3 regions of the Phreatobacter stygius genome follow, and region 1 is predicted to be linked to each of the others. Evidence: predicted binding sites of a transcription regulator. Region 1 holds the regulator's gene; each other region holds the start of a gene.
What was found. The regulator PhoB, encoded in region 1, activates phosphate uptake and scavenging genes when phosphate is short. The targets are predictions, from matches to a motif close to TGTCATNNANCTGTCAT.
Positions count from the first base shown of each region.

Region 2: a site for PhoB is predicted at 4,645-4,661, ahead of phnA (phosphonoacetate hydrolase). Genes of this name have one in related genera too.
Region 3: a site for PhoB is predicted at 4,168-4,184, ahead of pehA (phosphoric/sulfuric ester hydrolase PehA). Genes of this name have one in related genera too.

Region 1 is NZ_CP039690.1:1,181,725-1,191,846, reverse strand. Features, by position in the region: gene E8M01_RS05545 (TIGR02186 family protein) at 1-693, shown strand, start outside; gene E8M01_RS05540 (ATP-binding protein) at 864-2,219, shown strand; gene phoU (phosphate signaling complex protein PhoU) at 2,386-3,093, shown strand; gene phoB (phosphate regulon transcriptional regulator PhoB) at 3,112-3,813, shown strand; gene E8M01_RS05525 (flavin-containing monooxygenase) at 3,844-5,121, opposite strand; gene E8M01_RS05520 (NAD-dependent epimerase/dehydratase family protein) at 5,118-6,059, opposite strand; gene E8M01_RS05515 (bile acid:sodium symporter family protein) at 6,056-6,964, opposite strand; gene E8M01_RS05510 (ABC-F family ATP-binding cassette domain-containing protein) at 7,087-8,901, opposite strand; gene E8M01_RS05505 (methyl-accepting chemotaxis protein) at 8,989-10,122, opposite strand, start outside.
Region 2 is NZ_CP039690.1:6,620,178-6,630,299, forward strand. Features, by position in the region: gene E8M01_RS31360 (cystathionine gamma-synthase family protein) at 1-129, shown strand, start outside; gene E8M01_RS31365 (ATP-dependent Clp protease ATP-binding subunit) at 485-3,307, opposite strand; gene E8M01_RS31370 (LysR substrate-binding domain-containing protein) at 3,636-4,523, opposite strand; gene phnA (phosphonoacetate hydrolase) at 4,692-5,966, shown strand; gene E8M01_RS31380 (alkaline phosphatase family protein) at 5,963-7,261, shown strand; gene E8M01_RS31385 (ABC transporter substrate-binding protein) at 7,280-8,830, shown strand; gene E8M01_RS31390 (ABC transporter permease) at 8,854-9,750, shown strand; gene E8M01_RS31395 (ABC transporter permease) at 9,747-10,122, shown strand, end outside.
Region 3 is NZ_CP039690.1:732,226-742,347, forward strand. Features, by position in the region: gene E8M01_RS03465 (HWE histidine kinase domain-containing protein) at 1-291, opposite strand, end outside; gene E8M01_RS03470 (ABC transporter substrate-binding protein) at 842-2,485, opposite strand; gene pehA (phosphoric/sulfuric ester hydrolase PehA) at 2,547-4,127, opposite strand; gene E8M01_RS03480 (peroxidase family protein) at 4,280-6,268, opposite strand; gene E8M01_RS03485 (autotransporter outer membrane beta-barrel domain-containing protein) at 6,524-8,929, opposite strand; gene E8M01_RS03490 (hypothetical protein) at 9,526-9,792, opposite strand; gene E8M01_RS03495 (TetR family transcriptional regulator) at 9,930-10,122, opposite strand, start outside.

The DNA.
Region 1 (10,122 bases):
ACCTCGCTCTCGACCCATCGGTTGCAGATCACGTCCAATTTCGTCGGCTCGGAAATCGTGCTGTTCGGCTCGATCGAGCGTGACAGCCAGACCGTCGCTCGATCGGGCGGTTATGACATGGCGGTGGTGGTGCGCGGGCCGAGGGCCAAGATCATCACGCGCCGGAAGGACCGGGTGTTCGGGATCTGGATGAACACCGACGCGCGTGAATTCGTCGAGGTGCCGACCTCCTACACATTGTTGTCGAACAAGCCGGCCGAGGCGCTCGCCGATCTCGACGTGCGCCGGCGCCAGCAGATCGGCCTGCAGGGCATCGCGCTGCAGACATCGCGTCCGGGCACCAATCCGGAAGGCACCGTGACCTTTCGCGAAGCCTTCCTCAGGATCAACCAGGCGCGCGGCCTGTTTCGCGAGAACCCGACCGGCGTCACCTTCCTGACGCCGACCCTGTTCCGCGCCACCATTCCGGTGGTTTCCAACACGCCGGTCGGCGCCTTCGAGGTCGATATCTACCTGATGTCGGGCGGCGTGATCCTGGCGCGCGAGAATACCAATTTCGAAGTGACCAAGACCGGTTTCGAGGCCTTTGTCGCCAATGCCGCCCGCGACAACGGGCTGATCTATGGCATGGCGGCCGCTGCCATGGCGCTGTTCACCGGCTGGGCGGCGAGCGTCGTGTTCCGGCGCGACTGAAGCCGACCGTCCATGTCATCGAACCGTCGCATCGGCGTGCCAGTCACCTTTGCTCGCCGCTGAACGTCCTGTCGTTTCGTCGAAACGAAGAGGCGTTCATTGCCCCGTTTCGTCGTAATCTTGGTGCGAACCGGGCTCCGTCGCGCGCAAAAATGCTCTAGGACACAGTCATGGACGACGAATTGGAACCGCCGCGACTACAGGGCTGGCAAGGGCGCACCCTGCTGCTGGTCGTGGCCTTCCTCGTCGCCACGGTCCTGATCGCCTGGCGCAAGGTCGAATGGCCTTATGCCATCGGAGCGGTCGCGGTGATGACCGCCGCGGCGCTGATCGTGCGCCGGCGCAGCGTGGCGCCGCTTCCGCCGGATCCGGAACAACTGGCGCGCCGCGCCGCCCGGCTGACCGACCTGACCATCGAAGGGCTGATCGCGGCCCTGCCGGCGCCGGCCATGCTGATCGATCCGAAGCTCATCGTTCGCAGCCACAATGCCCGGGCGACCGATCTGGTCCCCGGCCTGAAACGCGGCGAACCGCTGACGCTGGCGCTGCGCACGCCCGAGGTGGTCGAGGCGGTGCGCCGGGCGCTCGCCACCAATGCCAGCCAGGAGATCGACTATACCGAGCGGGTGCCGGTCAACCGGTGGTTCCGGGTCGAGGCCGCCCCGGTCGCGCTGACGGTGAGGGCACGTGAGGAAGCCAGCCCCGATTTCGTGCTGGTCTCGCTGCGCGACCTGACCGAAGAGCGCCGGCTGGAGCGTCTGCGCGCCGATTTCGTCGCCAATGCGAGCCATGAGCTCAGGACGCCGCTCGCCTCCGTCGTGGGTTTCGTCGAGACCATCCAGGGGCCGGCGAAAAACGATCCGGCGGCGCGCGAGCGGTTCCTGGCGATCATGCTGGCCCAGGCCAATCGCATGGCACGGCTGATCGACGACCTCCTGTCGCTGTCGCGGGTCGAATTGAACGAACATGTCCGGCCGGTGGCGCTGATCGACCTGGTGCCGCTGCTCGGCCAGGTGCGCGACAGCCTCGGCCCTTATGCCCAAACGCTCGGCGTCAGCGTCGGCGTGGAGGCGGCCGAACCTTCGCTGGTGGTCTCGGGCGACCAGGACGAGCTGTTCCGGCTGTTTGAGAACCTGGTCCAGAACGCCATCAAATATGGCGCCGAGGGCAAGACGGTGGAGATCACGCTGAAGCGCGAGCCGCGCGGCAAGCGGCGCGACGAGGCGGTGGTCGCGGTGCGCGACCACGGGCCGGGCATCCCGGCCGAACATCTGCCGCGCCTGACCGAACGCTTCTATCGCGTCGATGTGGCGTCGAGCCGCGAGAAGGGCGGCACCGGCCTTGGCCTGGCGCTGGTCAAACATATCGTCAAGCGCCATCGTGGCCGCCTGGCGATCGAAAGCGAGGGACGCGACGGCGCGACCTTCACGGTTCGCCTGGAGACCGCCGCCGCGGCGGCGGCCGAACAAGGCGAGGCGCCGGTCGCCGAAATGCCGGCCCGCCGCGTGCCGCCCGCGGCGGAATAGCCGAGTCGGCCATCGGGTGCTTGCCGGCGGTCTTGTCGCATCTCATCTAAGCAATTGAAGCATTGTGTGATTCATCGTCATTGATGTGTCACGTCCCAAGCATAGAACCGTCGTCATATCAGGGTAGGGAAAAGCCCCCTTTGCCAGCCCCACCCAGGAGACCTGCATGACCGAGCACATCGTCAGCGCATTCGAGAACGAGCTGAAGGGCTTGGCGCAGCGCGTCGCCGAAATGGGCGGACTCACCGAGAAACAGATCGTTGGCGCCATCGATGCGCTGATCCGCGGCGATGTCGCGCTTGCCTCGACGGTGCGCGCCGCCGATCCGACCATCGACGCCATGCAGCGCGAGATCGAGGAGGTCGGCATCCTGGTGATCGCCAGGCGCCAGCCGATGGCGATCGACCTGCGCGAGATTGTCGGCGCCCTGCGCATCGCCGCCGACCTGGAGCGCATTGCCGATCTCGCCAAGAACATCGCCAAGCGGGTCATCGCCATCAACGGCTCGTTGCCGTTGCCCAAGGTGACCGGTGGTTTCGACGCCATGGCCCGGCTCGCGCTCGAGCGGATCAAGGAAGTGCTCGACGCGTTTTCGCAGCGCGACGTCGCGGCCGCCCTGGAAGTGTGGAAATCCGACGGCGATATCGATGCCCTCTACAATTCGTTGTTCCGCGAGCTCTTGACCTACATGCTCGAGGACCCGCGCAATATTGGCGCCTGCACGCATCTCCTGTTCTGCGCCAAGAACCTTGAGCGCATCGGTGACCACGCCACCAATATCGCCGAGACGATCTACTACGTGGTCAATGGCACGACGCTCGCCGAAGAGCGGCCGAAGCTCGACACCACGACGATCGTCGCGGCCGGAACTTAACCTGCGAAGGATTTTCTCATGATCGCACGCATCATGGTGGTCGAGGACGAAGAGCCGATCACCGTTCTCCTCCGCTACAATCTCGAAGCCGAAGGCTACCGCGTCGAAACGGTGATGCGCGGCGACGAGGCCGAGGTGCGTCTGCGCGAGGCGGTCCCCGATCTGATGCTGCTCGACTGGATGCTGCCGGGGCTGTCGGGCATCGAGCTCTGCCGGCGCATCCGGCTGCGCGCCGAGACCGAGCGCCTGCCGGTGATCATGCTCACCGCACGCGGCGAGGAAGGCGAGCGCGTGCGCGGGCTTGCCACCGGCGCCGACGACTATGTGGTGAAGCCGTTCTCGGTGCCCGAGCTTCTGGCGCGGATCCGGGCGCTGCTCCGCCGGGCCAAGCCCGAGCATCTGTCGAGCCTGCTGAAGTCAGGTGATATCGAACTCGACCGCGAGACGCGCCGGGTACACCGCTCGGGCCGCGAGATCACGCTGGGCCCGACCGAGTTCCGCCTGCTGGAATTCCTCATGCAGTCGCCGGGGCGCGTCTATACCCGTGAGCAATTGCTCGACGGCGTCTGGGGCCGCGACGTTTATATCGACGAGCGCACTGTCGACGTCCATATCGGACGCCTGCGCAAGGCGGTGAAGCGTGGCCGCGAGGCCGACCCGATTCGCACCGTGCGCGGCTCCGGTTATGCGTTCAACGAGCGTTTCGCCGGCGCGGCCTGAGGCCGGCCGCCGTCGGGCGGCCGAAAGAGGTCAGCTCAACCGCTCGATCCCCTTGCCGAGCACGCGCTTGTAATCGACAAAATCGATGAAGATGCCATGGGGGCCGGCATCCCGAGGGCGGGGCGCGGCGCAATGGCGCTTGATCTCCCGGCGGAAGGACTGGGCCTTGTCGGGTGCGTCCTTGCGGGCCGCCAGATAGGCCGCGACGATCTTCGCCTGCAGGTCGCGCCCGGGCCAGCCGATGCCCGCGCCTTCGATCATGCCGACGACGAACAGGTTGTTATCGGTGGGCGGGAAGATGTTCAGGTGCAGGTGCGGCGCCGGCGCCTTCCAGTTCAGTTCGCGTATCAGCCCGGCCTCGTCCAGGAACGGGAAGGTGATCCGATAGCCGGTGGCCAGCAGCACGAGATCGACCTCGTCGGTCTGGCCGTCGGTGAAGATGACACGGTTGCCGTCGAGCTCCTCGATCGGCGGCCGGACGGCGATGTCGCCCTGGCCGAGGTGCTGCAGCACCAGCGAATTGACCACCGGGGTGCGATCGTAAAGCCGGTGCGCCGGGCGCGGCAGCCCGAAATCTTCCGGTGAGCCGACAACAAACCGCAGCACCGCCTCGTGCAGGATCGAGCGAAGCCGGCGCGGCAGCACAAGTTTCGCCTTGTGATTGGCCTCGTCCGCCGGCTTGCCGCGGAGGAATTTCGGGGCGAAATGATTGCCGCTGCGCACCGACCACAAGACTTTCGAGGCGCGATGAACGGCATCGACCGCGATGTCGCAGCCGGTATTGCCCATGCCGACGATCAGCACGCGCTTGCCGCTGAAGATCGCGGCGTTCTTGTAGGTCTTGGAATGCATCAGCTCGCCGGAAAAGCTGCCGGGGATCTGCGGCAGTTCGGGATCGGTGAGATGACCATTGGCAATGACCACGCCCTGGTAGTCGAGGCTCGTGCCGTCGTCGAAGCTCGCCCGCCAGCCATCCTCCTGCCGGGTCAGCCGGGTCACCGCCCGGTTGAAACGGATCGACGGGTAGAGGCCGAAATGGCGGGTGAAATTCTTGAGATAATCGAGAACCTGAGCGTGATGTGGATAGGCCGGCCAGTCTTCCGGCATCGGATAGTCGGCAAAGGCCGTGGTGGTTTTCGACGAGATCAGGTGGGTCGAGGCATAGACCCCGCTCGATGGCGCGCCATAGAGCCACTGGCCGCCGATATCGGCATGCCGCTCGACCACCTCGAAGGGCAGGCCGGCCGCCTTGAACACCCGGGCGGTGGCAAGCCCGGCCGGTCCCGCGCCGATGACGAGGAAGGTCATGATGCCGGCCTCGCACGCCAATAGCGGTCAAAGGCCTCCGCCGCCGACAGGGCCGGCACATAACCGAAGCCGGTCTTCAGGCGGTCATTGGCCAGCACCGGCCGGTATTGCAGGAAATTCACCTGGGCCGGGCCGAGTGGGGTCAGTTTCAGCCGGTTGGCGAACCACAGGACGCCACGCAGCAGGGCTGGCGGCAGCGGCAGATAGGGCTTGCCGATGCGCCCGGCAATCTCGGCGAGCGACAGCGTGCCGTCGCCGGCGAGATTGTAGATGCCGGGCAGGCTTGCCGGTGCGGCGGCGCGGGCCAGCGCCGCCACCACGTCGGTTTCGCTGACCAGGCTGAACGGCGCCGCGCTGCCGGCAAGGCCGATGACCACCGGCCGCTCGAAAATGGCGGTGATCTGGTTGCTGACGCCTGGCCCCAGCACGGTGCAGGGGCGGAACACCACCTGCTCCAGTGCCGGATGGGCCGCGCGCGCTTCGGCGAGCAGGTTTTCCACCAGCCTTTTGTGGCGCGAATAGGGGAAGTCCTCGTTGCCGCGTAGCGGATCGGTCTCGGTCAGCGGCTGGGCATTGTCGGCATGGTAGCCATAGGCAGCGCCGCTGGATGTGACCACCAGGCGCGTCACGCCGGCGGCAAGGCAGGCTTCGACGACATGGCCGGTGCCGATGACATCGATGGCATAGTCCTGTTCGGCATCGCCGCCGGCGGCGACGACCGAGGCGAGATGCACGACCACACGCGGCTTGAGGCGCGCCACGAGGCCAACCAGCGCCCGGTCGCGAATGTCGGCCTTTTCATAACGGACACCGGGAACCGGCTGCGTCGCGGCACGAATATCCAGGCCGAAGACCGGTTCGTCGCCGGCAGCCAGTTGCCGGACCAGGGCCTGGCCGATGAAACCGGCGGCCCCGGTCACCAGGATGCCCGCGTTCATTCGGCCGCTGCCTTCCTGTCACGCCGCGTCCAGTAGACCGCCAGCGCCCAGCCCGAGACGATGTGCCAGACGCCCCAGCCGGCGGCGATCAGGGCGGCCCCGCCCAGCGCGTCGAACTGGTTGAGGATGAGGGCCAGCCCCAGACCCGAATTGTGCATGCTCACCTCGATCGCCATCGCGCGAGTGTCGTAGTCGCTGAGCCGCCAGAACCGCGCCGCCAGCCAGCCGATCCCGACCGCGATGGCGTTGTGCAGAATCACCAGGGGAATGATGTCGCTGACGAAGGTGAGGAAATAACGGCCATTGCTGGCGGTCGCCGCGATGATGAAACCGATAAGGAAGACAAAGGAGGCGATCTGAAACGGCCGGCGGAGCCGGTCGGCGAGCTTTGGCCAAAAATGCACGGTGGCCATGCCGGCGATCAGCGGCAGGCCGAGCAGCAGGGCAGTGGTGCCGAGGAACGACGCCGGTTCGATGCTGACCTGGCGCAGGAGCGCCGATGTCGCCGGATTGAGGCTGGCCCAGAACAGGATGTTGAGCGGCGTCGTCACCACCGCCAGCATGTTGGAGATGCCCGTCATCGAGATCGACAGCGCCGTGTTGCCGCGCGCCAGATGGGTCATCAGGTTGGAGATATTGCCGCCCGGGCAGGCCGCGACGATGATCATGCCGAGCGCGATGCTCGGTTGGGGTTGCAGGATCATGGTGATCGCGAAGGTCACGGCCGGCAGAATCAGGATCTGGGCGACAAGTCCGGTGACCGGTGCCAGCGGCCGCGAAAAGACGTCGACGAAGTCTCTCAGGCGCAGTTCAAGCGCGACGCCGAACATGATCAGCGCCAGGATGAGGTTGAGGATCAACTGACCCGTCGGATTGATCTGGATCAGGACGCTGTCGACCCCCATGCTTCCCCCTGTCCCGACGTCCCTTTGCCGGGCATTTGACGGCCCGGTTTCAACCGCTGCGGGAGCGAGCATCGCAAGATCGTAAGCGGGCTACAAGCCGGCGAAACGGCTCGAGACTGTCCTCAGGCGTCCAGGCTTTCCTTCAGGAGCTCCAGCTCCAGCCAGCGCTCCTCGGCGCGGTGCAGCTCGCCCTGGGCCTTGGCGAGCGCGGCGGAGGCCTTGTCGAAGGCGCTCCGGTCGCGGCTGAACAGGCCGTGGTCGGCGAGGATCGCCTGCAGCTTGGCGATGTCGCGGCCGATCGCCTCCATCCGGCCGGGCAGGCTTTCCAGGTCGTGTTTCTCGCGAAACGACAGTTTGCGCCTGGCCGCATCGCGGCCGTTGTCGCTGCGCGGCGCCTGCGGTTCGGCGGCGCGCTTGGCCTGTTTCTCGGCTGTCCGGGCAGTCACGCCCGCACCGCGCTGGGCGACCATGTCGGAATAGCCGCCGGCATATTCGAGCCAGCGGCCTTCGCCTTCGCTGACCAGGACGGAGGTGCAGACCCGGTCGAGGAAATCGCGGTCATGCGAGACCAGGATCACCGTGCCGGGGAAATCGGTCAGCATTTCCTGCAAGAGGTCGAGCGTCTCGAGGTCGAGATCATTGGTCGGCTCGTCCAGCACCAGGAGGTTGGCCGGGCTCGCCAGGGCGCGGGCGAGCAGGAGCCGGCCGCGTTCGCCACCGGAGAGCACGCCGACCGGCGTGCCTTTCTGTTCGGGGGTGAACAGGAAGTCCTTCATATAGCCGATGACATGGCGGTTCTCGCCATTGACGGTGACATAGTCGCCGCGGCCAAGCGTCAGGGCATCCATCAGCGGGGTGGTCGGATCGAGCGCCTCGCGCTTCTGGTCGAGGGTCACCATGGCGAGATTGGTGCCGAGCTTGAGGCTGCCGGCATCGGGTTCGAGCGTGCCGGTCAGCAGACCCACCAGCGTGGTCTTGCCGGCGCCGTTCGGGCCGACAATGCCGAGCCGGTCGCCGCGCAAAATGCGGATCGACAGATCGTCGACGATGACCCGCTCACCGAACCCCTTGGTGATGCCGCGCGCCTCGACCACCCGCTTGCCGGAGGGGTCGGCGTCGCTGATCGTCATCGAGACATTGCCGACCACCTTGCGATGCTCGCGAAAATCGGTGCGCAGGCCGTGGAGCTGGCCGAGCCGGCGGACATTGCGCTTGCGTCGCGCCGAGACGCCGTAGCGCAGCCAGTGTTCCTCGCGGGCGATCTGCCGGTCGAGCTTGTGCTGGTCCTTCTCCTCCTGCTCCAGCACCTCGTCGCGCCAGGCTTCGAAATGGGCGAAGCTCTTGTCGAGCCGGCGGGTGGTGCCGCGATCGAGCCAGATGGTGGCGCGCGACAGGTTTTCCAGGAAGCGCCGGTCGTGGCTGATCATGACGATGGCCGAAGGCGAAGCGGCAATGGTCTTTTCCAGCCATTCGATGGCCGGCAGGTCCAGATGGTTGGTCGGTTCGTCGAGAATCAGGATATCGGGCGAGGGCGCCAGCGCCCGGGCCAGCACGGCACGCTTGGCTTCGCCGCCGGAGAGCGCGGCGGTGCCTTCTTCGCCCGACAGGCCGAGCTCGTTCAGGAGATAGCGCGCGCGATAGGGGTCGTCGCCCGGCCCGAGGCCAGCCTCGACATAGGCCAGCGTGGTGGCGAAGCCGACCAGGTCCGGCTCCTGCGGCAGGTAGCGGATGGTGGCGCTCGGCTGGGCGAAACGGCTGCCGCCATCGGCCTCGATCAGGCCGGCGGCGATCTTGAGCAGCGTCGACTTGCCCGAGCCGTTGCGGCCGACCAGGGCCAGCCGGTCACCTGCCTCGACCGACAGGTTGGCGCTGGTCAGAAGCGGAGTGCCGCCAAAGGTGAGGCGGATGTCCTGCAATTGCAAAAGAGGAGGAGCCATATCCGGGCGTTTAGCATTGTCGGGCGGCGAGTGCACCCGGTCATTGGCCCATCCGATGCGTCGGCTGCCTGCAGCAGCGCCGGTGCCTCAGGCGGCGGCTACCTCGGTCAGGAAGCCGTCGACCGAGGCCGACAGCCGCTGCCCGGCATGCGTCAGAGCGCCGGAGGCGGTCAGGACGCTTGCCGACTGGGCCGACGCCTCGGCGATCACGCCCTTGACGCCGGAGACATTGCGCGACAATTCGGTCGTGCCGGCCGAGGCGCGCTGGATGTTGTGGGCGATCTCGGCGGTGGCGGCACCCTGTTGCTCGATCGCCGCGGCGACCGTGGCGGTCACGCTGGTGATCTCGCCCATCGTGCCGGTAATGGTCCTGATGGCCTCGACGGCGCTGCCGGTCGAGGCCTGGATGCCGGCGATCTGCGCCGCGATCTCGTCGGTCGCCCTGGCGGTCTGGGTGGCGAGGCTCTTGACCTCGGCGGCCACCACCGCGAACCCCCGGCCGGCGGTGCCGGCCCTTGCGGCTTCGATCGTGGCGTTCAACGCCAGGAGATTGGTCTGCGCCGCGATCGCGCGGATCAGGTTGACGACGTCGCCGATCCGGCCGGCCGCATCGGCGAGCCTGTTGACCTCGCCATTGGTTCGGCTCGCGATGTCGCCGGCCTGTCCGACGATCGCCTGGGCCTGCGTCACCTGGCCGGCAACCAGGCTGATCGAGGCGGCAAGTTCTTCCGCCGCCGCCGCAACCATCTGGACATTGGCCGAGGTCCGTTCGGACGCGGCGGCGGCCTCGTCCGACTGGCTGTCGGCCTCTCGCGCGATGGCGTTCAGCGCGCGGGCGGTGGTTTCCATCTGATCGGTATTGCCGCGCAGGACCGTCACCACCTCGGCCATGTCGGTGCGGAACCGGCCGAACAGCCCGTCGATCCGGGCCTGGCGCGCGGCGCGCACCGCGCCCTCGTCGCGGGCCGCCTCCAAACGCAGGCGCTCGATGGCGCCATCACGAAAGACGGTGACGGCGCGGCCCATTTCGCCGAGTTCGTCCTGGCGTTCGGCTTCGGCGATCACAAGATCGGTCTCGCCGGCCGCCAGGCGCGACATGGTCGCGGTCAGTGCGCGGATCGCCCGGATCAAGCCGGTGCCGAAGACCAGCGCCAATCCGGAGAGCAGGATGACCAGGACGATCGATGCGCCGATCGTCAGGGTGAGGGCGGTGGCGGCGGT
Region 2 (10,122 bases), 1.9 Mb from region 1:
GGCGTGCCGCTGGCGGTGCGCCAGCGCATCGGCATTCTCGACACCACGATCCGGCTGTCGATCGGCGTCGAACATCCCGACGACCTCGTCGCCGATGTCGCCCAGGCGCTGGCCCGCACGGGTGGTTGAGAGGCGCGCACAACGGGCTTGGCCCGCGTTCAAGGGGCGATTCGCTCCCGGAAGAGGAGAGTTCCGAGCGAGCTCACTGGTGACGTCAGGCAGGACGACTGCCGGCATATTCTCGACGTCATCCCCGGCCGAGCGAAGCGAGGGGAAGGGGATCCAGGAGCCAACAGGCGGCGCCTTCCGTGCGTAGATTTCTCAAGCCATTCGTCGGTCCCGCTTGCTTCGACATGTCCACCTAGACTGCCCTGCAGCCCCTGGATCCCCTTCCCCTCGCTGCGCTCGGCCGGGGATGACGTAGAGCATTTCTCGACCGCCGGTTGCGCTGTCTTGCCCCCGAATTGCATCGCCCGAGCCGGGTTCACCCGCCGGGCTTGGCCGCCCGGCCGCCGCTCGCCTTCGCCGCCTTGCGGGTGGGCGGCTTCGGCTTGGCGGACTTCTTCTGCGCCGCGCCATTGGCCTTGGCCGCCGCCCGTTTCGTCGGCGCCGGTTTGGCCGGCGCTTTCCTGGCCGGCGCGATCACCTGCAGGCTCACCTGGCCGTCCTTGTAGGCGCAGCTGACCCGGTTGCCCTCCTTGATCTCGCCTTTCAGCATGGCCTTGGCGAGCTTGGTTTCGATCAGCTGGCGGATCTGCCGCTTCAATTCGCGCGCGCCGAATTCCGGCTGATAACCGACCTCGGCCAGGTGCTCGATCAGGCTGTCCTCGAAGACCAGCTCGACATCCTGCCCACGGGCGGCCTGGCGGACCTGGTCGAGCTGCAATTTGACGATCGTCTTGATCTGCTCCCGGTTCAGCGCGTCGAAAATGATGATCTCGTCGATCCGGTTGATGAATTCCGGCCGGAAATGCCGGCGCAGCACCTGCATGATGTCTTCGCGCACCGTGTTGTTCTGGGTGAAGCCGATGGTCGAGCGGGTCGCGCCGGTGATGATCTCCGACCCCAGATTGCTGGTCGCGATGATCAGCGTATTGGTGAAATCGACCACCCGGCCCTTGCCATCGGTCAGCCGGCCGTCGTCGAACACCTGCAGCAGCACGTTATAGACTTCCGGATGGGCCTTCTCGATCTCGTCGAGCAGGATGACGCTATAGGGCCGCCGGCGGATCCGTTCGGTCAACTGGCCGCCTTCGTCATAACCGACATAACCCGGCGGTGCGCCGATCAGCCGGGCCACCGCGTGGCGCTCCATATATTCGCTCATGTCGACGCGGACGATGGCGCCCTCGTCGCCGAACACCACCTGGGCCAGCGCCTTGGCGAGTTCGGTCTTGCCGACGCCGGTCGGGCCGAGGAACAGGAAGGTGGCGATCGGCCGGCCGCCGCGGGTGAGCCCGGCACGAGCCAGCCGGATCGCGTCGCTGACCGCGCCGATCGCCACGTTCTGGCCGATGACGCGCTCATGCAGGCGCGCTTCCAGTTTCAGGAGCTTGTCCTTTTCCTGGGCGGTCAGCTCGGTCACCGGAATGCCCGATAGTTTCGAGACGATCTCGGCGACGTCTTCCACCGTCACCTCGGCCGTGCTCGAGCCGAGCTTCTTCTTCCAGGCGCTGTTGGCTTCCGCCAGCGCCTTGTCCTTGACCGCGCCCTCCTGTTCCAGGGCCTTGGCCCGGTCGAACCGCTTGCGGGTCGTGGCATAGTCCTGCTCGCGCCGGATCTGGGCGATCTCGGCCTCCAGCTCCTGGATCTCGATCGGCCGCGAGGTCGTCGACAGGTGCACCCGCGCCGCCGCCTGGTCGATCAGGTCGATCGCCTTGTCCGGCAGGAAGCGGCCGGTGACATAGCGATTGGACAGCTCCGCCGCCGCCAGGATGGCCTGGTCCTGGATGGTCACCTTGTGGTGGACCTCCAGCTTGTCTCTGAGGCCTCTGAGAATATTGACGGTCTGCTCGACCGTCGGCTCCGACACCAGCACCGGCTGGAAGCGCCGCTCCAGCGCCGCGTCCTTCTCGATATGTTTCTGGTACTCGCCGAGCGTGGTGGCGCCGATCAGGTTCATCTCGCCGCGCGCCATGGCCGGTTTGAACACATTGGCGATGTCGAGACCGCCCTCGCCGCCGCCCTGGCCGGCGCCGACAATGGTGTGGACCTCGTCGATGAACAGCACGAGCTGGTCCTGGTTGGCCACGACCTCTTCCATCACCTGCTTGACGCGTTCTTCGAACTCACCGCGATATTTGGCGCCGGCGACCAGCGAATTGACATTGAGCTCGACCAGCCGCTTGTCGCGCAGCACTTCCGGCACGTCGCCATGGACGATCCGTTGCGCCAATCCCTCGACAATGGCGGTCTTGCCGACGCCCGGCTCGCCGATCAGCACCGGATTGTTCTTCTTGCGCCGGGCCAGCACCTCGATGGTGGTCTCGACCTCCTTGGAGCGGCCGATGACCGGATCGAGGCGCCCTTCCCGCGCCATCAGGGTCAGGTCGCGGCCGACCTTGTCGAGCTGCGGCGTATTGGTGGGAACCTCGACCCGGCCTTCCTCGGCGCCCTTGCCGACCACCCGGTCGGTCATCTGCCTGAGCGCCTGGACCGACAGGCCATATTTCTGCAGGAGGTCGCCGGCGAAACTGTCCGGCACCTCGGCGAGGCCGAGCAGCAGGTGTTCCGGGCCAATATAGGAATGGCCGAAGGCGCGCGAGGCGATGAAGGCGCGTTCCAGCGCGCGCTTGACCCGGGGCGAGACGCCGACCTCGCTCTGCTTCGACGACCCGGTCGCCGCCACGGCGGCCGAATGCCGATCGATCTGCTGGCTGAGCTCGGCCGGCGAGATCTTGAACTGCTTGAGGATCGCCAGCACCACATTGCTTTCGAGCAGGGCTTGCAGGAGATGCTCGGTATCGACCTCGCGCTTGCCGGATTGCACCGCCCGCTCGGCGGCCCGCTGCAGCAGTTCCTTGGCCTTGTCGCTGAACCGGCGCTCCAGGTTGAGCGCATCGCGTTCGGCTCCACCGAAACCGCGCCGCGGCACCGCCGGCTGCGGCTCTTGCGGTGCCTGCGACGACAGCCCGAACGCGCCGCTGCCGAACAGCGCCTCGAGCGGCGAGACGTAACGCTGGTGCCGGGTCAGCTGGGCATAGTGATAGTCGCAGACATCCAGTGGCCGCCTCTCGCCGTCCTGGACGACGGTGATCCGCACGGTTGCCGGCCGCTCGCCGCAGATGTCGCACAGGGAATGGGACAGAGGCATATCATCCACCCTCACCGCTAGCCATCATCGGGCGAATTAGATAAGCAAAACGCCAGCCTGACAAGCATTATCGGCTCGCATGAATAGTAATCGCCCGCGTCAAATGAGCCGGATTTTAGCCAAATATTACGGCCCGGCAGCGAGACTTGCCGAGGCGCCGGCCCGACCAATTCAGCGACATCATCAGTCTAGGCGGCGCCGGTATAATGACACGCGCCGCATCTCAACCCGGATGCCGGGATCGACGCGACCGTGAACCGCCTCTGCTCTGGTCATCGCGGGGGATGGCCAGACTTCTTTCATGCGCTGGCGTCTTTCATGGTCAGGCGGCGACGCTCTCGCACAATTCCTGGCCAACCCAGGCCAGCAGGCGGTCGGCGGTCTTGCCGTCGCAGACCGCCGGGTCATAGACGCCGACCAGGCGCGTGCCGTCGGTCGCGACCGCCGGAAACGGCCGGGCCAGCCGGCCCTGGCGAAAGCCGGCATCGGCGAGCCAGGTCGGGCCGACGATCACCCCTTGGCCCGCAACCGCGGCTTCCAGCGCGACGTAGAAATGGGCGAAGACCTTGGGTTCGAGGTTGCCGGCCAGGCCCGCCGCGGCAAGCCAGGCCTGCAGCTCGCCGTGGCGGGTATCGGAGACCAGGAAGGTTTCGCCGGCCAGGGCCTGGAGCCCACCGGCGGCCAGGCGCGCGGCGCGTTCGGGGGCTGCGAACAGCGTCAGCCGTTCGCGGCCAAGCACCCGCCTCTCCCAGCCCGGCGGGATGCGGTCGTGCCGGAGAATGGCGACATCGAAAGGCGTTTGCCGCCAGTCGTCGGTGCTGTGCACCGGATGGACCCGGACCGGCCGGCCGCCGACCGCTTCCTGCGCCGCCACCAGCCGCGGCACCAGCCAATGCATCGTCAAGGTGGTGTGCGCCACAACGGTCAGGACAGCCGTCGACTTCACATCGGCCGCGTCCTCGCAGGCCCGGCGCAACTGGCCAATGGCGAGCCCCACCGCGCGCGCCAGGTCCTGGGCACCGGCGGTGGGTTTCAACCGATGGCCCGGCTCGAACAGCGCCGTGCCCAGTTCGTCAGCCAATTGGGTCAGGTGCTTGCTGATGGCGCCCGGCGTGACGCCGATCTCTTCCGCCGCGCGCATGACATTGCCGTTGCGCACCACGGCTTCCAAGGCGCGCAAAGCCCGGAACGACGGAAGATGTTGCATCATTCATCTTGCCAAAAACTCACATACGACAGATTTAAACTCGCTTTTCGTCAATAACAAGATCGCATATCATAGTATTTGAGCGTCAATACTCGAACAAAACGGATGATACTAGTTGCCGCACATGTCACCCGTGTGACGCCGGCAGCCAGGCTCGAGAGCATCAACCGCATGAACGCAGCCCGAAGCAATGTCCAGGTCGAGGTCAATGGCCGCTCCTACCGCGCGCCGGGGCGGCCCGTGGTGGTGATCTGTTACGACGGCTGCGATCCCGCCTATCTCGCCGATGCCGCGATCCGCGGACTGACCCCGGCCCTGTCGGCGATGATGGCGGAAGGCTTCTACTCGAGCGCCCTGTCGGCCATGCCGAGCTTCACCAATCCGAACAATGTCTCGATCGTCTGCGGCGCGCCGCCGCGCGTCCACGGCGTCTCCGGCAATTATTGGTTCGACCGCGACACCGGCAAGGAGGTCATGATGACCGATGCCGGCCCCTTGCGCGCGCCGACCATCCTGGCGCGCCTCGCCGCCGCCGGCGTCAAGGTGGCGGCGGTCACCGCCAAGGACAAGCTGCGCAAGGTGCTGGCCGCCGGCCTTGCCGGCCCCGGCCTGCCGGGCCTCGCCTTTTCGGCCGAGCGCGCCGATACCTGCACGGTCGGCGAGCATGGCCTGGACGCGGCGGAAGCGCTCGGGCCGGCCAAGGTCCCCGATCAATATTCGCCTGAGCTGTCGTTGTTCGTGCTCGACGCCGGCCTGCGCCTGCTCGGCCAGCGCGGCAGCGAGCTTGTCTATCTCTCCCTGTCGGATTTCGTCCAGCACGCCCATGCGCCGGGCGCCGCGGCTTCCGACGACTTCATCCGCGCCGTCGACGCGCGCATGGCGGCTTTCCTCGCCGCCGGCGCCATTGTCGGCGTCGTCGCCGACCACGGCATGACCGACCTGTCGCTTCACGACGGCAGCCCGAACATCCTCTATCTCGGCGACCTCCTCGATCAGCGCTTCGGCGCCGGCCGCTTCAAGGTGATCTGCCCGATCACCGACCCCTTCGTGCGCCATCACGGCGCGCTCGGCGGCTTCGTCCGCGTCCATGTTCTCGACGGCAGCGACCCGGCGCCCTTGCGCGACTTCGTGGCCGGCCTGCCCGGCGTGCATCTGGCGCTGACCCGGGACGAGGCCTGCGCCCGTTTCGACCTGCCGCCCGAGCGCGAGGGCGATGTCACGGTGGTGGCTGAAAAAGGCGTGGCGCTCGGCACCCGGCAAGGCGAACACCGGCTGGATGAACTCGCCGGCGCGCGCCTGCGCTCGCATGGCAGCCTGGCGGAACGGCCGGTACCCTTCGTGCTGTCGCAGCCGCTCAACCCCGACTACCGCGCCAGGGCGCGGGCCGCGCCGCTCTACAATTACGACATTTTCGACTTCGCCCTGAACGGAACGGAGACCGCATGAGCCCGCAAGACAAAGCGCCGGCCACCGCACCGCGCCGGGTCATCGCCGTCATGCTCGACGGCCTCCGGCGCGATTTCATCACGCCGGACGCAACCCCCGCCTTGGCGGCGTTGCGCGCCCGCGCCACCTGGTTCGACGCTCATCGCACGGTGTTTCCATCCGTCACCCGCGTCGTCTCGTCATCCTTCGCCACCGGCTGCCGGCCGGCGCATCATGGGCTTGCCGGCAATACCGTTGCGCTCGTCGAAGACGGACGCCTGGGGCTGCACGATGTCGGCCGGCCGGAGTTTGTCGAGACCAAGCGCCGCCTGACCGGCACCGTGCTGGCCCGGCCGACGCTTGCCGAGCGTCTCGCCGATCACGGCGGCGCCGTCATCTTCAACAATGTCTCGCCCGGCGCCGCCTATATGCACGACCCCGACGGCCACGGCCATGTCTACCACCGGGCCGGCTCCTTCGGCCCGGGCCGCCGGCCGATCCAGGGCGATCGCGCGCTCGAGGTGACGCCCGACGCGGCCGGCGACCGCGCCGCCGCCGAACGGTTCATCGCCGAGGTCGTGCACGGCGGCCGTCCGGCCTTCGGCCTCATCTGGCTGTGCGAACCCGACACCACCCAGCACGCCGCGCCGCTCGGGTCGGCCACCCACCGGGCCATCCTCGCGACCGCCGACAGCCACGCCGCCATGATCATCGCGGCGGTCGCGCGGGCGCGCGCCGAAGGCGAGGACATCCTGCTGCTGGTCGGCTCGGACCACGGCCATCAGACCGTTCGCGCGGTGATCGACATCGACGCCGAACTGATCGAGGCCGGGCTCAAGGCGGGGCCGGGTTCGACCGACGTGGTGGTGGCGCCGAACGGCACCGCCGCGCTGGTCTATGTCGACGGATCGGCCGAGGACCGTATCGCCGCCATCGAAGGCTTCCTGGCCGAGCGTCCCTGGGTCGGCCGCCTGTTCACCCGCGACAGCCTGGCCGAGGCTGGCCTGCCCGCCGGCGGCGGCCTCGCCTTCGCCATCGCGCTCGCCGCCAGCGACGAGCCGAACGCCGAAGGCGTGCCCGGCCTGAGCTATGCCGCCAAGCCCGCCGACGGCAAGGCCGACCGGCTCGGCTGCGGCCAGCACGGCGGGCTCGGCACCTTCGAACAATTGCCGACGCTGATGCTCGACGGCGGCGGTTTCACCGCCGGCCGGACCGTCACGGCCGACACCTCGGTCATCGATATCGCCCCGACCATTCTGCGCTTCCTCGGCCGGCCCATTGGCGGTGTCGATGGGCGCCCGCTGCAAGAGCTCTGACCCGACAAGGATTTCGTGATGACCGCCCCTGTCTTCCCGTCCCTCACCCGGCGCCGTCTGCTCGCCGGTTCTGCCAGCCTCGGGCTTGGCCTTTCGGTCGCTCCTTCGGCCCTTTTCGCGCAAAGCCCGGGCCAAGCCGGCGTGCTGAAATATGCCACCCTTGGCCTCGACACCTCGGACCCGCATCGCCACACCGGCAGCATTGCCGTGCAGCAATGCTTCGTCGAAGCCCTGACCTCGATCGGCGTCAATGGCGGGGTCGAGCCGTTCCTGGCCGAGAGCTTCGAGGTCTCGGCCGACGGGCTCACCTATCGCTTCAAGCTGCGGGCCGGCGTGAAATTCCACAATGGCGACCCGCTGACATCAGCCGACATCGTCGCCAATATCGAACGGGTCAAGACCAAGGTGCGCGGCGGCTGGCTGGTTTCGGCCATGAAGCTGGTCGACAAGGTCGAGGCCGACGGGCCGGACGGCGTCACGCTGCGGATGACCGAGCCTTATGCCCCGCTGCTCAATCTCCTGTCCGAACTCTGGATCCTCTCGCCCAAGTCCGAGGGCTGGGACGACACCATCAAGACCCCCATCGGCACCGGCCCGTTCACCTTCGGCGCCTGGCAGCCAAAAGTGAAATTCACTGCGCCGGCCTTCCCGGGCTATTGGCGCGCCGGCCTGCCGGTGGTGCGTGCGGTGGAATTCGACCTGCGTGACGGCGCCGACAAGAGCCTGGCGTTGCGTGCCGGCGACCTGCATATCGCTTCCGTCGAACGCGACGCCGCCGAAGTGCTGAAGAAGGCGGGCGCCGCCGAGATCAAGACCTTGAAGGACACCGCCTGGTTCTTCCTCGGCTTCAACAACCGCCGGCCGCGCGCGCCCTTCGACGATCCGCGCGTGCGCCGTGCGCTCGCCCATGCCGTCGACAAGGCGGCGCTGATGAATTTCATCGGCGGCGCCGAAGGCGTGGTCACCAACCAATTGGTCGCGCCCGGCAATCTCTATTTCGACCAGGCCCTGCACGACGCCGATCCGTTCCGCCGGCCGGATCTTGCCAAGGCCAAGGCGTTGCTCGCCGAAGCCGGCGTGAAACCCGAGGACCACACCATCGAATTCGTCTCCTGGCAGGGGACCTATACCCAGATCGTCGTGCAGATGGTGCGCAAGCTCGGCTTCAAGGTGAACCACCAGGCGCTCGACGACATCGGCGCCCAGAAACGGCTCGGCCAATGGGACTGGGACATGAACGTCATGTCCTCGGGGCCGCGCGCCGACATTTTCCTGCGTTACGTCCGGCTGATGAGCGACGGGCCGAACCCGGTTCTCTGGGGCGGCATTCAGGACCCGGCGCTCGACCAGCTGATCACCACGGCGGTGAAGCAGCCTGACGCGGCCAAGCGCAAGGCGGCCTATCTCGAGGCCACCAAGAGGATCGCCGAAAAGTCCTATTTCGTCGTGCTCGGCCATGCCCCGGACCTGATCGCCGTGCGCAAGGAGGTGCGCAATTACGAGCCGGGCTTCACCTGGGCCTGCCATTGGGCCAGCGGCGGGGTCGCCCACGCGGCCATTTCCGGTTGACCGGCGGGAAACTGGGACAGGCGATGACCGTGGCCCCCTTGCCCGCGCGCCAGGCCTGGCCATGGCCCGGCACGGGCCTGGTTCTCGCCTGTGCGGTCATCGCCGTCATGGTCGCCGCGGCGCTCGCCGCGCCGGTCATCGCGATCCAGTCGCCGCTCGACCAGGACCTGCTGGCGATCAACCGGGCGCCCGATGGCGAGCATCTCCTCGGCACCGACAATCTCGGCCGCGATGTCTTTGCCCGGCTCGTCGTCGGCGCCCGCACGACGCTCGCCATCGGCACGCTCGGCACGCTGTTCGCCTTTGCGCTCGGCGCCGGCCTCGGCCTCCTGGCCATGGTCTTCGGACGGGTCACCGAGACCATGCTGTTCTCGGTCATCGACCTCATTCGCGCCCTGCCGGGAACGCTCCTGGCGCTGCTGCTGGTGGTGGCGCTCGGCAGCGGCCCGGCGCCGGTCATCGCGGCGCTCGGCCTGTCCTTTGCGCCGCTGATTGCCTATGTCGCCCGCGCCGCCTACCGGCGCGAGGTCGCGCGCGACTATATCCGGGCCGCCCGCAGCTTCGGCGGCAGCCGGCTGCATCTGCTGACGCGCCACATCCTGCCCAATCTCGCGGGAACGCTGGTGACCCAGGTGGCGATCATCCTGCCGCGCTCGATCGTCACCGAATCGGTCCTGAGCTTCCTCGGCCTCGGCTCCTCGCCCGATGCCCCGACCTGGGGCCGGATGATCGCCGATGCCAGCCGGTTCATCGAGCAGGCGCCGCACGCGATCCTTTGCCCGATGGCCGCCCTGCTCTTGGTCACCCTCAGCCTCTCGGTGATTGGCGGTGCGCTGCGCCGCCGGCTCGACCCGACCCGCGGCGATGCCGACCGCTCCGCCATTGGCCTGACCCCGGCGACACGGACGGGCACGTCATGAACCGCGTCCTGCCGGTTGCAGTCACCGTCCTGCGCGGGCTGGCGCAAGCCGCCGCCATCGTGGCCCTGACCTTCTTCCTCTGCCGCGTCATTCCGGGCGACGTCGTCGACGTGCTCGGGCTCGAGGGCGGCCTGACCGAGGCCCAGCAGGTCGAGATGCGCCGCGATCTTGGCCTGGACAAGCCGCTCGCCAGCCAGTTCATCGACTGGTCGGCCAAGGCGCTTTCGGGCGATTTCGGCCAATCGCTGCGCTTCGAGCGGCCGGTCGCCGACATGCTGGTTCATGCCCTGCCGGTGACCTTCCGGCTGGCCTCGGGCAGTTTCGTGCTCGGCCTCGGCCTTGCGCTGATCATTGCGATCGGCGCTACCGCCT
Region 3 (10,122 bases), 450 kb from region 1:
GTTGCCCGCGAAGGCGGCTTCGATGCGCCCCAGTGAATCGGGATCGGTGCCACGCGCCATCAGGAAGTTGAAGCTCTGGCCGAGCACTTCCTGGCGGGCGTAGCCGGTCAGATCGAGAAAGGCATCATTGGCAAAAATGATCGGATTGCCGGTCACGCCCGCATCCGTAAAAAGCATCGCCATGCGTGTCGTTTCGGCCGCGACGACGAACGGACCAAGGTCTTTGCGAAAGCTCTCGACGCCTGCTTCAGCGACTTTTTGACCTTCGGACTTGATGACGATTTCGGGCATGCCTTGGCTTTGTCCGGTTGTCTGGCGGCCGCGGCTGCTCAGCAGCGCGGCAGGCTGCGGGAAGCCTTATGCCAGTGACGCGAATATTCCATGTTTTCCGGACAGCGACCGCCCCCGACCGGTCGCCTCTCATGGCCTGCCGATGTTGTCCGACGAACGCCTGCAATCACCGACCGGCCGATCGTCGGACCGCGGATCAGTACCAGCGCCCACGGCCGAACCAGCCGCCGCCCAGCAGAACAATGGCAAGAATGATGATGAGGAGTGTGGTGGTATCCATGGAGTGCCTCCGGAGCGACCTGCCTCTTCGAGATCGCACGCTCAGCGCAAACAACGTCGAACGCCGCGTTTGGTTCCAATGGAGTGACCCGATTGCATCTCCGTGCGGCCAAGGCACGGTCTAATCGATTGATTTTATATATTATTTCCTCAAGACATCAGAAAAAGAGGCGGCTCACGGGCCCCGCCAGGGGGCCCGTGTCCAAACAGTTCTGGCGCCATGCGAATTTCCCGGACCGGGCTCTAAGGCATGTCACGGTCGCCTGCGGGTTCAGCTCCGCCCGCCCCAATTGCCGTTGGTGAAGTCCATCGCGAAGGCCGGCGAGGCCTTCCACTGGAGCGACTTCGGCTTGCCGGTGAACGTCGCGTTCTGATGCAGCACGGTATAGGCGGGATCTTCACGCTCGCAGATTTCCAGCATCCGCCGGAACATCTGCTTGCGCTCGGCCCGGTCCATGCTCGACTCGAGCCTGACCGACAGCCCGTTCATCTCGGCATTGGTCCACTCGCCAACCTGCTGCTGCTGGCCGTTGGGGCCATGCTGCGCCACAAGCGATGAGACGGGATCGTTGAACGGCGCCGAATTCGACCAGTCGCGGACCGCGCGCGTCGGGGTCTTTTCGAGAATCTGCGCCCAGTTTTCCTTCATCTGGATCTCGATGTTGAGGCCGGCTTCGCGCCACATCTCGACCAGCACCTGGGCCGTCGCCGATTGATTGGTATAATAGTTGTTGAGCAGCCGATAGGGGATCGGATCGCCCTTGTAGCCGGCTTGCTTGACCAGATCGCGGGCCAGCTTGACATCGAAGTCCGGCACCTTCCAGTCGGCGACCAGCATGTCGGCGTAATAGTCCCACTGCAGGCCGCGCGGCACGACGGTGCGGCCCGACCACAGGGCGGCGACGATCGCCTCGCGATCGATCGCATGGGTCATCGCGCGGCGGATCAGCGGATTGGCCAGCTGCGGATGGTTCTTGTCGAAAACGGTGAGGCGGTGATTGAGGATGGTGCCGCCCTGAACCTCGAAGGCGCGGTTCTTTTCGATGTGCTCGATCTGATCGGGCGGAATGTCGCAGGCGAACTGAAACTCGCCGGACAACAGGCCGTTGATGCGCGATGCGACCTCCGGGATTTCCAGGAAGCGAATGCGCTTCAGCGGCGGCCGGCCGCCCCAATAGTCGTCATGCGCCTCGAGCAGCAGCACATTGTCGGCCTTGAACTCCACCACCCGATAGGGCCCGGTGGTGACCGGCTTGCGCGCCCAGTCGAGATAGGACTGCGACTCGGCCCAATCGCGCCGGCTCATGATCTGGCTGCCATAACGCGAGATGCGCCCCTCCAGCGTCACATCCGGCGTGCCGTTGACGAAGCGGACGGTATATTTGTCGACGATCTGCACGCCGAGGAGAGCCGGCCAGCCGCGCCGCGCGACCGCCGGGATCTCCGGCGGCAAATCCTTGCCCGACCGGCTGTTCGGCGCCTGCTCGGTAATCGAGATGGTGGTTCCCGCCGAAGGCTGGCTCTCGCCGAACATGCGCTCCTTGCCGAAGGAGAAGGCGACATCCTCGGCGGTCATCTCGTCGCCATTGTGGAATTTGACGCCGCGGCGGAGATTCAGCTCGATGGTCTTGTCGTCGATCCGCTTCCAGTCGGTCGCCAGCGACGGAACGGCCTCGAGCTTGCCGGTCCAGTTGCGGCCGATCAGGCCTTCCCACAAGGACGAGAAGAAGATCCGCTCGCCGACATTGGATTGCTCGCGCAGCACGTCGAGCGTGTTGGAATTCGAGACCTTCTGAACCGCGATGGTGATCGACGGCCTGTTGTCGGCCTGGCCGATCGCAAAGCGCGGAAGCAGCAGAGTGCCGGCGCTGCCGGCGGCGTAACCAAGGGCTGTGCGGCGGGTGATGCGCGTCATGGTGATCTCCAAGAGGGCTGGAAGGCTGCCGGCGGGCGATGCCGCCGCTTATGCAATGGCGTCAGGTGACCGTCCGCAGGCGCACCGCGGCGCCCGATTGCGGATCGCGCCGCTCCAGGCCGTGAGGTGTCGAGCGGTAATGGGTGAGCGTCTTGTCGGCGTGGATCATTCGCCACGACAACATCTTCTGCGCGAAGCGGCGGACGAGGTCGGAATAGGCCGGGTCCTCGGCGAGATTGTTGAACTCGTCCGGATCGGCCTTGAGATCGAAGAACAGCGGCGGCAGCGCGGCGAAGTGCACGTATTTGTAGTCGGCATCCTGCACGACGCAGAGGCTGGCTTCGTCCATGTGCAGCTCGGCGCTCGTCTGCGCCGCCGAATAGTGCACATCGCGAAAGTCATATTCGTAGTGCAGTTCGGTGCGCCAGTTCGCCGGACGTTCGCCGCGCACCAGCGGCAGCACCGAGCGGCCATCGCAGGCGCGCGGCGGCTCACCGCCGAGCCAGTCGATGATCGTCGGCATCACGTCGACGCTTTCGGTGAAGGCGCTTTCGGCCTGCCCGCGCGTGCCGGCGATATCAGGCGCCTTGACGACGAGGGGAATGCGGAAGCTCTCGTCGTAGAAGCCGATCTTGCCGAGCAGGTGGTGGTCGCCGAGCTGCTCGCCATGGTCGCTGGTGAAGATGACCAGCGTGTCGTCCCATTGGCCGGTCTCGTCGAGAAAGGCGAAGACCCGGCCGAGACAATCGTCGATCTCGGTGATCAGGCCGCAATAGGTCGCCCGCATCTGGCGCAGCTCGGCCTCGCTCAGCGTATGGCCATGGCCCTCGGCGCCCTCGAAGAACGAGCCCTTGGCGATGGTGTCGATGTAGAATTTCAGCAGCGGATGCTGGGCTGCTTCGTCATCCCAATGTTTGGCGCGCACCGGCGCCGGCATGTCTTCCGGCCGGTACATGGCGTGATAGGGCGCGGGCGCGACGAACGGCGGATGCGGCCGGTAATAGCCGAGATGCAGGAAGAACGGCTTGCCGTTCCGCCCCTTCAGATAGGTCAGCGCGCGCTCGGTGAAAAACGACGAGTCGGAATATTCCTTGGGCAGCCGCGACGGGCGCTCGGTCGCCCCCGGCACGGCATCTTCGCCTTCCGGCAGCCAGATCTCTTCGCGCCGCGGCGGCAGCTTGAAACCCTGCTGCTCGATCCAGCCGAAATAGCCGTCCATGTTCGGCTCGAACGCGCCAACCGAGCGAAAGCCGTCCATCAGGTCGCCGAGCACCAGGAAGCGCGGATCGTTCGGCGAGGTCGTGCGCGGGTCCGGCGCGGTGGTGGTGTAGCCGATCAGGGCCGGATCATAACCGAGCTCACGCAGCGCCTTGCCGAGGTTGAAGTGCCGGGCATCCAGCGGCACGGTGTTCTGCACCGCCCGGTGGTTCATCAGGTAGAGGCCGGTCAGGAGGCTGGCGCGTGCCGGGCCGCAGGGAACCGCGGTCGTCACGTGATTCTCGAAGGTCACGCCTTCCCGGCACAGGCGATCGAGGTTGGGCGTGCGCAGGAACGGATCCTTGCCCTTGCGGCGCATCAGTTCGGGGATGAAATCCGCCCGCCATTGATCGACAACGATGAGCAATACGTTCCGTCGCGCCAAGACCGCCTCCAAGCTGAAGCCGTTCAGCTATGGGGTCTTCGCAACGGGCGGATGACAGGCCGGTGGCATCGATGCGAGGTCCACAGGAATGCCCGGAAGACAAATCCTCCGACGGTCAGCCCGATCGACCGAAGCCGTGCGGCGCACCCGCGTCAGGTGTCGAACAGGAAATCGTGCCGGGTGAGCTCATAAGGCCGCACGCCGGTGAGTTCGATCCGGTCGTCGCCGACCTGCACCATCGTGTTGCCATGGTCGCCCCAGATCTTCACGTGGCGAAAGTCCAGGCGGCCGGCATTTTCAAACACCAGCATGTCGATGCCGGGATCGAAATCGGTGATCCGGGCCTTGGTGGCGCCGAGGTCGAACACGAAGCGATCCGCGCCGTCATGGCCGGTCATCGTCTGCCTGCCGGTTCCGGCGAACAGGTAGTCGCCCTGCGGGCCGCCGATCAACGTGTCGTTGCCATTGGAGCCGATGACGATCTGGCGGGCTTCGGGATCTTCGGACGCCACGCCGCCGGCAAGGCCGGTGTGCCGCACATAGGTGACGAAGACATCGTCCTGGATATGTTTGGTGTCGGTATTGCGCAGAATGATATCGGCCAGCGTCGTGTCCTTGATCGCCGACAAGGTCCTGGAATCGAACCCCTGATTCTCGAACCACAGCCGGTCGCCGTCGCGCAGCGCCTCGAACTGCAGCGTCATGATGGTCCGGAAGGTTTCGCCGACCAGCGCGCCGGCCACGTGATTTTCCGAAAGGCCGCCGGTCCACAGGCCGACATTGTTGACATGGCCATAAGCCGCTTTCAGTCCGGCCAGCGTCTCCGGGTCGCTGGTGATCTGGGCGAAATCGGTATAGCGGGCGAGGCCGAGCGCTTCACGGGTCTGGTTCAGCGTGCCGAGGCCAAGGTCGCGCGCACGCTGGATATTGATCGCCGCGAGATCCAGGGACACCGGCGGATCGGCGAGAAAATTGCGCAGGTCGTCGACGATACGCGCATCGAGCGCCTGTGACGGATCGGCGGCCAGATGGCGCAATTGTCCGTCGGCGCCGCCATTGTCGATGAAATTTGCCGCCGGCTGGAAGAACACGTCTTTCAGGTCTTCCTCGGAGCCGGCGATGACCTGGCCGTTTTCCGCAAGGCCTTCGGTCTCGCCCGACACGATCGAATGGCCGAAACGGAACGCCGCGGCGACAAATTCCAGCGACAGATGCGGATCGACAGTTGCGTCATAACCCGCATAGGGCGTGAGCGCGTTCTTGCCGAGCAGGTTCGGCAGGAATTCCGAATAGGTGATGTTGGCGATTTCCGCCGACACGATCGCGCGGGCATGGTCGTAGAGCTTGTCGCCGCTCCAGGCCGGATGCTCGCGGTGCAGCCTGTCGACCTGATAATTGTGTTCGCGCACGAACAGCGTCTGCAGCGCGGTGAGCGCCGGATTTTCCGCGGCGCGGCCATCGCCGGCGACCACCATGCCGTTGACGATGGGCAGATTGTTGCCCGGCGACGTCGCCATATGGCCGTCGGCGGTGCGCAGGCTGGCGGCGGTCGCGGCGTTCGACCCATAGACCATCGAGGCATCGAGCCAGGCGCTGTTGGAATTGATCGCCATGGCCGGACGGGATGTGCCCGCGCCGGTGGCCGGATCGATGACCGCGCGGGTGATCGGAATGATCGTGCCGGGGGCAAACACCGGATCGCCGGCGGGAACCACGACGCTGATGTCGTTGACGCCGTCGGTCCGGGTCAGCGTCAAGTCGTGATCGATGAACTGGCCCCAGGCATACATGAAGGCGGAAACCCCTTCCGGGTTCGCCACGTCAGGGTCGCCGGCGCCGACCACGAGATTGCTGATGGTGCGGGCATTGTTGCCGCCGAGCGGCGCCGAAATGCCGTCGGCGAAATGCGCCGGGCCAAGCCGCGCGAATTCGGTGCCGGCGGCGTTGAGATCGGCGTCGGATCGATTGTTCTGCGAACCGTCGAAGCTTCGGTATTCCATTTTTCCCGGCTGCGGCCCCGGTTGCCACGGCGGACAGTGCGGCGATTGGTGCGCGAAAAAGAAGTGGTCGGCAAAATCGCCGAAGTCGAAATCGTCCTGGTCGCGGTCCTTGTGTCCCCAGGTCCACTTGAACTGACGCATTGGAGGGTCCTTGTTTTGCAATTGCGACCTATTTGCAATTACTTTCACCAATGCGACGCATTTGCAATAAGGAAGTCAGCCCCGCAACGGCCGCTGCGTCGAAGTCGGCGCCATGCAGCTTGCCGCCGTCTTGGTCGGCCGCGGTGAAGCCCATGCAAAAGCCCGCCGGGCGGCCGGCGGGCTTTCTTCGTTCGGTCAGCGGGAGCGGTCAGGAGGCAAGAGCGCTCCTGCCGCCGCCTGGCGACGGTGCCGATCTCACCAGGAGTAGCGCAGTCCCGCATTGGCGCGGATCGCCTGGTGGCGCGTGCCGAGTTCGCCATCGATGCTGGTCGTCAGGCGAACGCCGCCGGAGAGCCTCAGCTCGGCGCCGATGGTCGCGAGCGCGGTGTGCGTCGAGGGCCTGGCGCCGAACACCGTGAAGGCCGAATTGGCCAGCGTCTGGAACTGGGCTCCGACCGACCTGTCGGCCGTCGCCTGATAGGCCCAGGCGAGCCGGCCATAGGTGTGGAGGTCGCCCGCCTCGAGCCGCGTGTGGCCGTCGAGGCGCATGCCGAGCTCGGTGCGCACGGTGGTGGCGGTCTTCGCAGCATAGTTCAGCGCGAAGGCGCCGCCGCCGGCCTGGGTGGTCTCGCCGTAGCGCGGCGCCGAATAGCCGATGGCCTCCAGCGCGGCATAGGGCGTCCAGCCGAAGGCCGCCGCCTTGAAGCGCCAGCCGGCCTCGACCCGGCCGCCATAGGTCTGGGCGGTGACACGCGAGGCATAGGTCTCTGCGGTCGCCATGGCGACGCTGCGGGTCACGTCGAAGCTGTTCCAGCCATAGGCCAGGGCCGCCGAGACGTAACCGTCGCCGATCCGCGTCGAACCATAGAGGCCGGCCTGGAACAGATCACCGGTGCCGGAGCCGCGCGCGGTGCCCAGCCCGAAATTGGTGCCGCCGCCGGCGAGTGCGAAGCCGACCATGGTATCCGGGGTCAGGCGCTTGTCGGCACCGGCCGCAAGACCGAACAGACCGCCTGATGTCGCGGCCGATCCAGTCGCGCCATCGCCGCCGATCTTGTTGGATTGGGCGAAAGCTTTGGTCCAGACGCTCCAGCCCTGGTCCGCCGCCACCGGCCGGGGCCGGCCGTGCGAAAGATCGGCCATCTGGATCAGCGAGGGCGCGGTGCCGCCGGCCGTGGCGCCGCGGGCGCCGGCCATCGGATCGAGCATCATGTTGAGGAACAGGCTGGCGGCGCCGAAGGCGGCGGTCTGGGTGCCGGTCGCGGCTTCGCCGGAGAGCCCGTTGAGGCCCGTGACCATGCCCGCCTGGGATTGCAGATAGAGCGGCAGGAACGCCGAGCCATTGGCACCGCCCATGACCGCGCGGTCCATGGCCCCCGCGACATTGCGCGTGTTGCGGGATGCACCGGTCGGCAGGAGCGGGCTGATCATGTTCGGGTCGAGCGTCAGCGTCACCTCGTTGGTGCCATAGGCCAGGGTGGTGCGGACCGCACCGAACGAGCCCCATGACGACATCCTGTCGAAGGTGCCGGTAATTCCGCCGGCTGCCGTCAGGATGGTATAGCGGGTGCCGAACTGGAATCCCGTGCCGACGGGGATGAGGGCGAGGTTGCCCGCGAGCGTCGCCGTGCCGCCGACGGCGAGACGGTCGGCACCGGTGGCCGACACATTGATGTACAATGATCCCCTGCTCGAGAAGGTGGCATTGCCCGACACGTTCAAGGTGCCGATCTCATTGCCGCCCGCTACCGCGGTCCAGGTGTAGAAGGCGCCGGGAGCGACGACGCCGTTGGCGTTCAGGGTCGCCAGCGTGCCGGTACCGGCAATCACGCCCATGGCGACCTCGGTCGTGCCGCCAAGCGCTCCATTGACGATGAGCGCGCCACCATTGACGCGCGTGGTGCCGGTGAAGCCCGAACTGTCGGCCGTCAGGATCGTCGCGCCAGCATAGTGCTCGATCTTGCCGGCGCCCGCGATCACGGGTTCGAACCGGTAGTCCGCCCAGGTCCAGTGACTGAAGACGAGCTTTCCGGAACCATTGAGAACGACCTGGTCCGCTGCCAGTGTTCCGGCGCCGACCATTCCGGAATAGGGTTCGGAACCGATGATCAGGCTGCCGGTGCCGGGAGCACCGCCGACCGTGACGGACGAACCCGCGGTAACCGAGACATGGCCGCCATCGGCAATGGTGAGCGAGCCCGCGCCTCCGCTGCCGATCCTGATTTCGCCGGTGTTCCAGGTCGAGCCGGGCCCGCTGACCGTCACTTTGCCCGTGCCGAATGGAGCCGTGTCCGAGATGTGGCCGAAGAGGCTGTTCACCGTCGCGCCGTCGGTGATGTTGAGGACGCCGTTCCCGGTCCAGCCGACCGTGATGCCCGTGAGGTTGTTCCAGGTCGAGCTTGGCCCACTGACATTCACCGTGCCAGACCCACCCGCAGCACTGCCGATGGCGCTCGCGATGGTGGTTTCGACGGTGGCGCCGCCCGAAATATCGAGACGGCCGATACCTGACGAGCCGACATAGAGGAACCCGGTAGACCACCGGGAGCCGGCGCCATCGACCGTCGCCGTTCCGTTGCCCCCTGGCATCGTGCCGAGCTGAGCGCCACCGGTGGTTGCCGTGCCGCCGCCGGTGATGGTCAGCGCGCCGGTAGCGAACAAGCCGATATTGACTACGCCGGGGTTCGTCCATGTCGTGGCCCCGCCCGGAGGGGGAGGAGTGACATCGCCGGTGGCGGAGACGCTCTGGGCCGCGGCCGGGCCGCTTGTCATCAGGCCGAGGGCCAGTAGCGAACAGCCGGTAAGGGCCTTCAAACGCAGCGTGGACGGAGCGCGCTTCGCGTCGCTCCGCCGGTCCGATATCCAGTTCATGGTCATGCTGATCAATGCCCTCGGAGGCCGCGATCCGCCGCCTCCACCCCTGCCTGCACTCGCCGCGTCGCCGTGAATCCGGCGAGGCAGCTTCCGTCTCCGGTCATTGCCAAGCCGCGCGCCTTGGTGGCTCGCGATTCACAATCCCCGTACCGTGATGACAAGGCGCGTGATCATGTGTCAAATTCATTGATATCAAAATGTAATGAGTTAATCGCATAAGCGCCCTCAACCCACCCCGATCCGGCATAGCGGCCAGCTCCTCGCCGCGACCCGCAGGTTGACCGGGTCAAGATCCCGAAACGCTCGCGCCCAAAATGCCAAGAACCCTGGCCGAGGCCGGGGTTCCAGGCATATCAGGAGAAGCGATGGATAAGGCTTCAAGGTCAGTCGCAGACGCGGACCGTGCGGCGCACCGGGCCGTAGGGCGTGTCGACCCACTGGCGGGTCATGTAGCAGTCGCCATAGGCCGGCGCCGCATAGGCGTTCGAATTGGCGATGGCGAGAGCAGCGCCACCGACCACGACACCGGCGGCGAGAGCGCCGAGGCCGAAACCGATGCCGCGGCCGCGGGCTTCGGCCTGGGGAGCGGTGGCGAAGGTCAGGGCGGAGACGGCGAGGGCAGCGAGAGCGAGGGTCTTGAAGCGGGTCATGGTGATCTCCCATCGGTTCCGCGAGGGGCTCCAGCGCCCCGGTCCTCCATGGGTCGCGGCCAACAGAAAAAAGGTTCAGGAGCCGAGGCGGCTTTTTCCTGCGGGTCGGGAAAGATGAGTACACGACCTGGCCCCCATCACAGATCCAGCGTCCTCCGGACGGCCCGGATCCACCAGTCGAGCTGTTGTTCGGCCCCCTTCCCGGCTGAACTCTTCAGGCCGGCGCTTCGACGAAATTCTTCCCCGAACAGTGGATCGGTGGCGATCGCCTGATGAAACGCGGCCACGGCCAGCCGTGTGTCGAGAAGATCGGGTGCCGCCCCCCTGGAG